4 regions of the Nostoc sp. 'Peltigera membranacea cyanobiont' 213 genome follow, and region 3 is predicted to be linked to each of the others. Evidence: riboswitches for the same ligand, from Rfam matches in the RefSeq annotation. Region 3 holds a riboswitch; each other region holds the start of a gene.
What was found. A riboswitch is a leader RNA that binds a small molecule or an ion and turns the genes downstream of it on or off. The one in region 3 is predicted to bind cobalamin.
Positions count from the first base shown of each region.

Region 1: it holds a riboswitch for cobalamin, as region 3 does, so the genes downstream of both, cobG (precorrin-3B synthase) here and CDG77_RS11125 (energy-coupling factor ABC transporter permease) in region 3, are expected to answer to the same signal.
Region 2: it holds a riboswitch for cobalamin, as region 3 does, so the genes downstream of both, CDG77_RS24130 (N-acetylmuramoyl-L-alanine amidase) here and CDG77_RS11125 (energy-coupling factor ABC transporter permease) in region 3, are expected to answer to the same signal.
Region 4: it holds a riboswitch for cobalamin, as region 3 does, so the genes downstream of both, CDG77_RS04975 (DUF1636 family protein) here and CDG77_RS11125 (energy-coupling factor ABC transporter permease) in region 3, are expected to answer to the same signal.

Region 1 is NZ_NOLI01000033.1:2,591-5,666, reverse strand. Features, by position in the region: gene CDG77_RS11855 (precorrin-8X methylmutase) at 1-19, opposite strand, end outside; gene cobG (precorrin-3B synthase) at 79-1,602, opposite strand; adenosylcobalamin-variant (AdoCbl-variant) riboswitch at 1,604-1,694, opposite strand; gene CDG77_RS11845 (thiol-disulfide oxidoreductase DCC family protein) at 2,080-2,493, shown strand; gene CDG77_RS38500 (hypothetical protein) at 2,600-2,722, shown strand; gene CDG77_RS11840 (LysR family transcriptional regulator) at 2,723-3,076, opposite strand, start outside.
Region 2 is NZ_NOLI01000106.1:17,134-20,209, forward strand. Features, by position in the region: gene CDG77_RS24115 (MFS transporter) at 1-84, shown strand, start outside; gene CDG77_RS24120 (chlorophyll a/b-binding protein) at 336-548, shown strand; gene CDG77_RS24125 (hypothetical protein) at 611-850, shown strand; cobalamin riboswitch at 996-1,148, shown strand; gene CDG77_RS24130 (N-acetylmuramoyl-L-alanine amidase) at 1,632-3,076, shown strand, end outside.
Region 3 is NZ_NOLI01000029.1:43,803-46,878, forward strand. Features, by position in the region: gene cbiQ (cobalt ECF transporter T component CbiQ) at 1-18, opposite strand, end outside; gene CDG77_RS11115 (PDGLE domain-containing protein) at 62-436, opposite strand; gene cbiM (cobalt transporter CbiM) at 467-1,219, opposite strand; cobalamin riboswitch at 1,378-1,531, shown strand; gene CDG77_RS11125 (energy-coupling factor ABC transporter permease) at 1,558-2,334, shown strand; gene CDG77_RS11130 (energy-coupling factor ABC transporter substrate-binding protein) at 2,321-2,620, shown strand; gene cbiQ (cobalt ECF transporter T component CbiQ) at 2,617-3,076, shown strand, end outside.
Region 4 is NZ_NOLI01000010.1:49,009-52,084, forward strand. Features, by position in the region: gene CDG77_RS04965 (NAD(P)H-quinone oxidoreductase subunit N) at 1-1,113, opposite strand, end outside; tRNA gene CDG77_RS04970 (tRNA-Val) at 1,486-1,559, opposite strand; cobalamin riboswitch at 1,728-1,891, shown strand; gene CDG77_RS04975 (DUF1636 family protein) at 1,914-2,333, shown strand; gene CDG77_RS04980 (cobalt-precorrin-6A reductase) at 2,333-3,076, shown strand.

The DNA of each region.
Region 1 (3,076 bases), on a different contig from region 3:
CTCGGATGTAGTCGGGCATTCGATTTGGGATTTTAGATTTTGGATTGACTTGAGAAGGGAACCTAAGTGTTTATTGAATCAGAGTTGTAATTGAGCGATCGCACATCGATTGCTAAATTCCCCAAAAGATTCATTGGGATTTAAGCGTTGAATTTTATATACATATAGCATCCGCTCTATTAATGCAGGTAGTTCGGTAAAAGTCACATATTGATATATTTCCCGTCCAAATTTCTGCTTGCTATCACCAACATAAACGTGATAGCCTTCTACAATTCCACCGTCAGCCTCAAAGTTGACACCGAGCAGAGTAATATCACTCTTGCTATGCTGGGCGCAGGATTTTTCGCAGCCACTGAAGTGGATATTAACTGGGCAATCCAGAGTAAGGCGAGTTTCCAGATATTCAGCTAATGCCAACGCATGACTTTTAGTGTCTGTGGCAGAAGAAGCACAACCCTTGTTTCCCGAACAGGCAACTAATGCACTCTTAATGTTAGTTGCAGAGAAATCTAATCCTAAAAAAGCGATTTCACTTTGGACATCATCAACCCATTGCTGAGGAATGTCTGCAATCAGCAAATTTTGCCAGGGAGTTAACCGAAGAGTGCCGCTACCATATTTTGCTGCTAAATTTGCTAAACCCTTCATCTGTGTACTTTCCAATCGTCCCAGAGGTAATACGATACCAATATAAAATAAGCCTCGCTGACGTTGGGGATGGATACCAATATGCTGATACTTGCCCTCTCCTGGCAAAATAGTAGAGAATTCCTTTAGGGGTTGGGGGGTTAGGTATTTTCCCGTTTCACCGTCCAAAAGCGGGAAAGGTAAACGTTGCTGAACTTCTTGGAGATAATTTTCACAACCCAAAGTGTTCAATAACTCTAAGAGACGTAGCCGCCGCTTATTTGTAGTATTAGTATGAGCTAGATAGACCTCTGTCAAAGCTGCCAAGACAGGTAAACATTGCTTTGGTGTTAACAAAATCCCCATATCGCTAGGCGGTTGGCCCTTTGCGCCGACACTGAGATAAAGGCGGAAGTAAACATCAGCATTGACTAAGACAGCAGCAAATAGGATATCATTCAAGCGATCGCACACGTGAATTATTCCACCGCCATCAAAGCAAACGCTAAATTTTGCCGATAGTCCTGAAAGCGCCGGATGTGCGGCAATATAATTATCCCAATCTTCGACAAAAGGGCGAGTGTCGATTAATTCTTGCGGATCGATACCAGCAGTTGGGCTGGTCATAATATTACGGATATGGTCTACAACAGAATTGTGAGAACCCAATCCCATAAGCTGTAAATGCTTCAAAACCTCAGCATTTATCCCCGTGCGGATCTCGCGGACTTGTAGGTTAGCTCGATTAGTCACATCCACATAGCCGCCACCATACTGCTCTGCTATGTCTGCGATCGCATGGCACTGCTGAGTGCTAATAATTCCACCTGGTATTCTAATGCGAGATAATATCCCATCGGCGGCGGGTGTAGTATAAAACAAGCCAGGACAAGTGGCAAATCCAGAAAGCAAATTTAGAACTCCTTCCCCGTGCGACGCAGGGAGTAGACGGTGATTGTGTCTTGATGACATCTTGAAAGTTGGCATTCTGACTTGGGCTATCCCATTACAGCTGCGGCACAGTCCCGGAATTTCACCGGAGTTTCCCAACTCCAAGCTTTAATAATTTAGCACGAGAAGGTAGTTAGAAAATTTAACACTTCCGAATTAGGACTAGTATTTGATTTTTGAAATATGTGTAGTGGCGCGGCAAGGGTAAAATGTTGCAATAGATTTTAGAGAAAATTGAGATAAATCAATATTTTCTGCTTTACAACTTTATGCCACGTAGGGTGCGTTAGCATAGCGTAACGCACCATCAGCTTGGGATGGTGCGTTACGACGTTCCGTCTAACGCACCCTACAGATACTTTCAAAAATCTTAAGTATATGAAGTGAATCGTATTACTTTAGTGAGGCAAGAGCGATCGCTACGGTTTTCTAAGCTAGAATACCAAAGTTGTGTTTAGACAGATCCGACAAGTCAATTGCCAAAAAGCTGTTATTTCCATGAACTACTACGTAATCTACGACGGAAATTGTAATCTCTGCGTTACTTTAGTGCAATTGCTAGAAACCTTAGACAAGGGAAAGTTATTTCGCTACGCTCCCATGCAAGATGAACAGACACTTTTACAGTGGGGAATTACAGCCCAAGATTGCGAACAGGGAGTAATTTTAATTGATGGCAATGAACCTCAAAGACGTTGGCAAGGCAGTAACGCCGCAGAAGAAATTGGGCGGTTATTGCCAGTAGGAAGTATATTTGTAGATGCTTATCGAGCCTTACCGGGGATGAAATGGGCAGGCGATCGCTTTTACGAACAAATCCGCGATAATCGTTACACCATATTTGGTAAGCGTTCTAGTACTTATGAATCGGCATACTGTGCTGATGGAAACTGCAAGGAATCCAAGCGTTAGGGATTTCCAAGTAAAAAAATATTCCGTCGCAGAGGGACAAGGGGGACAAGGAAGACAAGGGAGACAAGGGAGACAAGGAAGAAAGAAGTCTAGTTGAGTAGACAAATTGAATAATTTATTTTTTGGAGTTCCCTTAATTATTAAACACGATCGCAATGCTTCTATAAAACAGTTGCTTGCAACTCAAATCGCGCCTAAGCGTTTGGCGATCGCCTTTTTAACTGATTAATTAACCACAGACACTTCTGACAATTTGTAGAAACTCCCGTAAAACAGGTGTCATATCCTCTTGTCGCCACACTACAGCCGTTTCTACTAATGGTGTTTTTTCTTCTAAAGTGCGATAAACTACACCAGCCCTTTGAAGATTTTGCAAAGAAGACGGTACGATCGCAATCCCCATTCCTGCTGACACTAGCCCGATAATTGTCTGCATTTGGATTGCTTCTTGAGTCACTTTTGGGCTAAAATTCCCTTGCTGACAAAGACTCAGGATTTGATCGTAAAGTCCGGGGCCCAAATAGCGGGGGAACATAATAAAATTTTCGTTCAAGAGCGATCGCACTGAAATATTTTCTTGTCT
Region 2 (3,076 bases), on a different contig from region 3:
TCTACCGGATATACGTTTATGTTTATCATTAGTGCAGCCTTGAGTTTATTGAGCGTATTACTAATAACTAACTTGCGGGCATAGAAGCAACACATTCCCAAGGTATACAGCCCTCTCGCTACATCGGATTGGTTAAAAACCCTGACCAAAGTCCTACTAATCATGTTCTTTAAATTGTCAGAGGCGATTCTCCCACAAGAGACGCTACGCGAAGGTTACGGTATCTTCGATTTCTTTAGTACGAATAACCGTAATTTTTATTCGTGTCAAGTGCTTGCAAAAAATATTTACATATTGTTATATTTGGTTACATAAGCAAGTAAAGGAAAAAAGACATGACAAGCAAAGGTTTTACCATGAACGAACTTGGTCAACTCAACAACTTTGCAATCGAACCAAAAGTTTATGTAGACCAAACTCCAAGAGTTGGCTTTACTGAGTATGCTGAAAAACTAAATGGTCGTTTGGCAATGATTGGCTTCGTCTCACTCATCGCTGTAGAAGTAATCACTGGACACGGACTGATTGGATGGCTGACAAGCCTGTAGATAATTTTAACTATTCAAAAATTTCATTCAATTAACGCATAGAACATTAAGCAAGGAAATTTATGAGAACTGATTTTGATTTCCCTAAAAAGGATTTAATTGGCCCCGTTGTTTTTCGACCTGATTTCACCAATTTTGAAAAAATCAATCTCAACCAAGCTTGGTCATTGTTTTTTACCGCAGGTCAAGACGACAAAGCACTGGGACAAGAAATTGAATTGGGCAAGTTTTTCACTAACTTTTTAATTGCTGTAGGAGTAACAGGAACTCTTTGGGCAATTTTCTTCAGCAACTTGGGATAAGCAGTTGTGTAAGCGTGTTCAATTGAATAAATTCACTTGAAGTCTTGGTTATGACAACCAAGACTTCTTTAATGTCATGAAATCTTCAAATAAGAGTGACTGTTAACTAAAACTTGATCTTGTATTATTTTCCTTATTATGCTATATAATGGGTCGATTAGTCGGTTCTGATGGTGAGCAGCCATCAGGCGCAAGGGGGAAAGTTCGGTGTGAATCCGGCGCTGTCCCGCAGCTGTAATGAGATTGTGTTCAAAACAAGTCTCAAAGTCAGAATACCCGCCGATGTTAACATGCCTAAAAAATCTGCGAGGTACAGATGTGACAAAATTTTCTCCGGTCAGAGTTCAGATTATACCATCCATCATTTTTCTATCTGCGTTAGTAAAAATCCATAGGTAGTGGATTTTACTAAACAACAATTATCACGATATCAAAAGCACAAACATACAGCTATCAACTATGCTTTATGAAAACTTGGCATGGCTAACATTTGGATGAAATTTATTTAATTAGGTTAATTAAACTGTAATTAACCCGATTAAGTCTTCAAGTTTTTTAGCTATATTTTCTGATAGTTGTACGTTGAAAAAACTAAATTTTGTAAATTTTTGAGCGAACAAAATTAGATTCGGTGGGTAATATTTAACGCGGCTTTGCTGCATTTAAATACCCAACTAAACGAACACTTAGCATCAAAATATTTATGCTGGGTTAGTACTGGTGTGAGTAGAAACAAATACAAATTGTTTTATGTCATAAAATCGAAACAGGAGAGTACTCTGTGAAAATACACTGGCTGCTACCCAGTACAATATTAAATATTGCTATACTCACGTCTCCCGCACTTGCTGCAAAACTAGAATCTTGGCGATTTGATGGTGTCTCCAAGCAACTGGAATTTACGACTGATGATGCTGTACAACCACAGGCACAGTTAATTTTTAACCCCACTCGTTTGGTAATTGATTTACCTGGAACTAGTTTAGGAAAACCTGGTTTTACTCAGTCCGTAGGTGGTGCAATTCGTGCTATCCGCTTCGGACAATTTGATGCTCAAAAGACTCGCATCGTTGTAGAACTGAATCCAGGTTACACTCTCGATCCACAACTTGTAAAATTTACATCAAAAATCGGCAATCAATGGGTTGTACAGTTACCATCGCCAGAACGCGTAGAGACGACATCATCCCCAAGTGGAATTTACAGTGTGGTAGCTGATGGAAAACAAGTTGCACAAACTACATCGAGGACAACTATTATTGAAAATTTACAAGTCACAGGAGATGGATTTTTTATCCGTACTAATGGCAGTAATAATTCAGAAATTAAGGTAAATCGCAGCGATAATCGTAGCGTTATAGACATTAATATTAAAGGTGCAACTCTATCGCCTAATCTGCAACAGCAGCAGTTTATCAACCGATACGATGTCAATAGCATCCAATTTACTCAACTACAAAGTACAATTCCCACTGTCCGCATAACCTTACGGATAGACAAAAATAGTCCTGATTGGCAGGCAACGGTTAGTGGTAGCGACGGTATAGTACTGTTACCTAGTAGTGGAGTAGTCAAGTTACAACAAAGCAATAATCAACCTAACCCAGTTACCCAAGTACCTACTCCCCCTTCCACAATTGAGTCTGTAGAACTGGGAAGCAATGGTACACAATTGCTAATTAGAAGCGATCGCAGTTTATCAAATGTCACTAGTAACTGGGATAGACAAACAGCTCTTTACCGAATCGCTATCCCTAATGCTAAACTCGCAAGCAATATTACCGGGCCGACTTTGAATGCAAATAGTCCCGTGTTGAGAGTACGTCTACAACAGCAAGAAAGAGAAACCGTAGTAATTTATATTCAACCTGTGTCTAGGGTACAAATTAAGCAACTCAACCAAATTAGTTCTCAAATATTAGCATTAGAATTTCAGCGCGATCGCTTAGTTTTACCACCCTCTGCTTCTATAACAAAACCCCCAATTGTTTTTCCTCCTTTACCAACAGCATTCCCAGACCCTGAGTCTCCACCAACGACTGCATCCGAAACCTCACAACCTATACCTCGTCCTCCCAAAGGACGAATAGTCATAATTATCGACCCTGGACATGGGGGAAAAGATGCAGGTGCTATTGGTCTTCATGGACTGCAAGAAAAGGATATCATCTTGAGGATTGGTAAAAAGGTCGCCTCACTTTTAGAGCAAAATGGTATTAAAGTCAT
Region 3 (3,076 bases):
TCCAACGTGCAGCAGCATGATGTTAAGTTCCTATCTGTATTTGATTCCTAATTACGAATTGTTAATCTGGCGCATCTGAGTCGGAATCAGCGTCATACTGTGTAGAAGGTAAACTAGAACCACGAATAACTAGTTTGCCAATACCCCAAGCTAAACCGAAAGTTGCTAATGTTCCAATTAATCCAGCTAATGGAGTAGCGATCGCTTCTGGTACTCCTCTGAGGGCATACTCATCAAAAATTCCATAAAAGGGTAATTTCTGAGCGGGTTTCTCTCCAAGTTCTTTGCTGTCAAACTTTAGGTCTTGGGAAACTCTATCTAGCCCATCTGGGTTTTTACTTGCTAGTGGCGAAAGGAAAATTGCAATCAATAAGGCAATACCTAAGCCAGCGATAACAAAAGCCCGGTTGCGCGATCGCGAGAGATTGCTACTCATAAGTATTAAATCCTGATTTAGTCACACCTTTTAATAACGAGAGACTGGACGAGACATAGGTGATTTTGTCTGACGGGGTGGATCGTAAAATAAATCAGGTCGAGTCCGCCAAATAAAACTAAGTGCTACTACGGTAATCAGCGCCTCGCCAATGCCAATTACGACATGCCAAGAAGCCATTGCTGTTAAACCTACCGCCAGAGGAACCGTTCCAGACACAGCTAGTTCTAAGGCACACATAACTGAAGCTACCACTACGCTTGTCCAAGCAGCGATCGCCGCACCAATTGTCATACCTCGTAAGGTATCGCGCCCAGTAGCAAATCTTATTGTGCGATAGAGATAGTAACCACCAAAGGTACCGATTAATCCCATGTTAAAGATGTTCGCCCCTAAAACTGTTAGTCCACCATCTTGAAATAGAACAGCTTGCACGATAAACACTGCAACCATAACTAGCGATCCAGCCCAAGGCCCTAATAAAGCTCCAGCTAGTGTTCCGCCCAAAAGGTGTCCAGAAGTGCCTCCTGGAATCGGGAAATTGATCATTTGCGCTGCAAAGATAAATGCTGCACAAACTCCCATTAAAGGTACTGCTCGTTCTTGGTATTCTGCTTGCGATCGCTTAATAGCTAGTGTAATTAAAGCAAGAGCAATTATCCAGGTGACAAGGATAACGGGTAAGTTCAAGAAGCCATCTGGAATGTGCATAGCTAAATGCGGCTGTATTACCCAGTACAGCCAGCCGAAGGACGAAGCACCCATAAATGGTATTGTTTCCATGTTTAAGAAGTGTCCTTTGCAGCCAGATTGATTTAAGCGTCCAGTTGTCTAGTAGACCACGTATTCTCTAGAAACTTCAATCCACTAGGGGGGCATATTAAATACAATTTAGATCGATCGTATTATTGTGTTCGCGGTTTTGATGCTTGAGTAATGGTGATATAGTTACTCCAATCGGTTCTGATGGGGAGCATAACGCCACGCTGCGCTATCGGACGCAAGGGGGAAAGTCCGGTGTGAATCCGGCGCTGTCCCGCAACTGTGAGCCAAAATTAGGTGAGTCAGGATGCCCGCCGATGGGAACCAATTCGTTTACATAAATCTGCGAGGTACAGGTTATGAAAAGAAAAAAACAGGCGTTAGTTAGTCTAACCCTGATGGGAGTTATCAGTTTTTACTTGGTAGTTGGTTTACCCCAACCCGCTTATGCCATGCACATTATGGAAGGTTTTTTACCAGTGCAGTGGGCAATTTTTTGGTGGGTTGTGGCATTACCATTTTTTTTATTAGGATTGCGTAGTCTGACACGCATTACCCAAGCTAACCCGGAACTAAAACTACTACTGGGCTTGGCTGGTGCTTTCACTTTCGTGTTGTCAGCGTTGAAAATCCCTTCCGTCACAGGTAGCTGTTCTCATCCGACAGGGACAGGGTTAGGTGCGGTGCTGTTTGGTCCCCTCACCATGACAGTTTTAGGTAGCTTGGTATTGTTATTTCAAGCTTTGTTACTGGCACATGGCGGCTTGACGACGCTGGGGGCAAATGCTTTTTCGATGGCGATCGCAGGGCCCTTTGCAGCTTACTGGATATATAATCTGACAATGAAGTTGGGTGGTAAACAAAGAATCGCCATATTTCTCGCAGCTGCGATCGCAGATTTACTCACTTACGTTATCACTTCTATTCAACTCGCCCTAGCTTTTCCTGCCCCCGTTGGTGGATTTATTGCTTCATTTATCAAGTTCGCCGGAATTTTTGCTATAACTCAAGTTCCCTTAGCAATTAGTGAAGGATTACTAACTGTGTTGGTATGGAACTGGCTGCAATCTTATAATCCTCAAGAATTGGAACTGTTGCAATTAATCAAGCGAGGAAATGGTAATGAGTCAATCTAAAAAAGGGTTGAGTAACTGGCTGTTGGTAGTAGCTGTCTTAGCTTTAGCAGTTGCACCATTAATATTTGTACGTGGTGGGGAATTTGCCGGTTCTGATGACAAAGCTGAAAAAGCAATTACTGAAATCCAGCCTGGATATAAACCCTGGTTTAAATCATTTTTTGAACCAGCTAGTGGAGAAATAGAAAGCTTATTATTTGCTTCGCAAGCAGCTTTAGGTGCGGGAGTAGTCGGTTATGCAATTGGGTTGTATAAAGGACGTTCCCAACAAAAACGTGAAGAATGAGCCTGCAACTAGACACTTTAGCTTACACTAATCGACTGCGAAGATTACCACCAGAACATAAAATAATTTTTGCATTTACTACTCTTGCAATTTCCCTTGTTACCCATCCGCTAGTACAAATTTTGATAGCGCTTTGGCTGGGTGTTTGGACAGTTATTTATGCAAAAATTCCAGCTGGTGTTTATTTTCGGTTGTTAATGTTCACCATAGTTTTTTGTTTGACGAGTTTACCAGCCTTGATGGTGAATGGAGTTGCAATTACTGATTTGTCCAAGGTGCAATTAGACTCGTGGTATGGATTAACTCTCGGACACTTCTATATTTATATCAGTCATAGTGGCAGTATCCAAGCATGGGGAATTTTAACCAGAGCATTAGCTTCTGTTTCTTGCTTATATTTTCTCATGTTAACTGTCCCTTTCCCAGAGATATTACAAACTCTGCGTTACTTGCGAT
Region 4 (3,076 bases), on a different contig from region 3:
TTGATATAAACCAGAGTATTCGGCAATCTGGTCGGTTCCTGTCCGCAGTGAGAACAGGATGATGCAGGTAAAGCCACACAGGTTCATGAACAAGTAAACCAGTAGGTAAAATATCATACTGGCATACCCTGCTTGTGTCCCAGCAATCAAGCCAATCATCACAAACCCAGCTTGGGCAATGGATGAATAAGCTAGCATTCGTTTCATGCTGGTTTGAGCTAGGGCGACTACGTTACCCAAAATCATGCTCAGAACGGCTAGAGCAGTGAAGACAAACCTCCACTCATCAGCAACAAGGGGGAAGGCTGTTGTCAGTAAGCGGATGGCTAGGGCAAACCCAGCTGCTTTGGAACCGACAGATAAAAAGGCGATGACTGGGGTGGGAGCGCCTTCGTAAACATCTGGTGTCCACTGGTGGAAAGGTGCGGCAGAGATTTTAAAGCCAATACCTGCGATCGCAAAAACTAAGGCAATCACTAAACCTAAAGATTGTCCCACTTTTGCTGTGGCAATGCCATTTGCGATCGCACTTAGTTCAGTTTGTCCTCCAGATAGCCCATACAGCAGTGATACACCGTACAAGAATATTGCTGTACTGGAAGCTCCAATTAACAAGTATTTCAGCGCCGCTTCATTGGAGCGTGGGTCACGCTTGGTATAACCTGTCAACAAGTAAGAGGAAATACTCAGGGTTTCTAGGGAGATGAAAATCATCACCAACTCACTAGCCCCGGATAAAAACATCCCTCCAAGAGTAGCACTCAGCAAAATAGCGATGAACTCTGCTAATGGGGTGCCGCTCTGCTCGACGTAGCGAATTGACATCAGTATGGTAATAGCCGCAGACAAGGCAATGATGCCGCGAAAGACGATACTCAGGTCATCACCATTAAAGCCACCGGTAAAAGAGATGGGATTAGGATTGTCCCATTGAAAATATAGGGCGACAATGGAAGCAAATAAACCTGCGATCGCTAGATATCCAATCCAGCGTGCGGATGTACGCCCCAAAATCAAATCAACAATCAAAACCCCCAAGAGGGTGAGAATAACAATCCCCTCTGGTAAAATCGTTCCAGCGTTCAACTGGGATGCAATATTAGCAAAATCCATGATATGTATAGGTTTTGGCGATTAGACATTAAGGCTAACTCTGTTCACTCTAGCAAGTTTTCTAATTCCCGGACTACCTCTTTGAACAAGAGCTTAATATTTAACATTAGCAAAATTCGATCGAGAAGCGGCGCTAGAAGCTCTTAGGCTTTATCTGGACTAGGGGAATCTCGGTAAGCTAATAATTTTCGGTAATATATCCAGAATTTTTCTAAAAAGTCATCTAAAGTCTTTTGGTGGCAGGCAACAAATGGACTCAACTTTTTATAATGCGCTTAAATAACATTAACTTGTCACAAAGACAGATAATTAGTCATAACGACACTTATTTGTCACCTACGACAAATAATTAGTCACTGTACAAATTTAGAATGGACGTAACTGGATTCGAACCAGTGACCTCTACGATGTCAACGTAGCGCTCTAACCAACTGAGCTATACGTCCTTAACCACACGATTATCAATATTAGCATATACTTCTTGAATCGAGCAAGAAAAAGACCCAAATCAGGCGAAGTTTATTATCAAACAGAGTTCAGGAGTCATTTCTCATCTGTAGCAAAAACCGAGTCGATCGCAATTGATTAAAATTTTCTCAGATGACCCTAGTGTATGATCGATAAGGTCATTCGGTTCTGGTGGGGAGCAGCTACCAGAGGTAACGGGGAAAGTTCGGTGCAAATCCGGCGCTTGGGAGCAACTGTGAACCAATTTGAGATGTAATCTAAAATTCCAAATTCAGTGAGTCAGGATGCCCACCGAAATAGATTTAACAGTTCCACATCTCTGCGAGGTACAGATGACTACTACTGTAAATATTTCCCCAACGAATCCCTTGGGTGTTGCTGACCATACTTTATTTGTTTGCAAAACTTGTGCTAGCGTTTGGCAAGAGGGAAAACGCTTAGGTGAAAGTGGCGGTCAAAAACTTCTAAACCAACTTCAGCAGCTTGCACAAGATTGGAACTTACGAGATGAATTCCCAATTCAAGAAGTTGAATGCATGAGTGCTTGCAATCGTTCTTGTGTAGTTGCCTTTGCTGCCAAAGGTAAATTAACATATTTGTTTGGCGATTTAGCCGTTGATGGTAGTGCATCTGCGGTACTAGAATGCGCTAGTCAATACTATGGCAAAGCAGATGGTTTACTACCTTGGTCAGAACGCCCAGAAGCGCTGAAAAAGGGCATTTTGGCAAAGATTCCACCTTTATCTCAATGATGCGCGTTTTGATTCTGGGTGGGACGGGAGATGCCGCAGAACTAGCTGCTAAAGTGGCGACTATTAAAGGCTTAGAAGCAATCACGTCTCTAGCTGGTCGTACCCGTGAACCATCAATTCCGTTGGGCGATTTCCGGGTTGGAGGCTTTGGTGGTGTGGTGGGATTGGCTAGCTATTTGCGTCAAATGCAAATCGACTTATTAATTGATGCAACCCATCCTTTTGCAAGTCAGATTTCCTTCAATGCGGCAGATGCTGCAACTGAAGTTGGAGTACCCCATCTAATGTTAATTCGCCCGCCTTGGGAAAAAGAAAGTGGCGATCGCTGGATTGAAGTTGACAGCGTTGAAGCCGCCGCCACATCTCTGCAAAACCAGGCACAGCGAGTATTTTTGACAGTTGGGAGGCAAGAACTAGCCGCCTTTGCTCACCTAGAGAAAATTTGGTTTCTGATGCGGATGATTGACCCTCCCACTGATGATGCTTTAGTACCCGCAGGAAGGATATTGTGCGATCGCGGGCCCTTTACCCTCAATAATGAAAGGCAAATCCTGATTGATAATAATATTGATACCATCGCGAGCAAAAATAGCGGCGGCGATGCCACAAAGCCCAAAATTGTTGCAGCGCGAGAACTGGGTGTGAAGGTCGTTATGATAAACCGTCCAGCCATACCGCCAGGAGAGCAGGTTGCTGATGTTGATGGTGTTTTGGCATGGCTATTTGACAAGTTACACGATTAG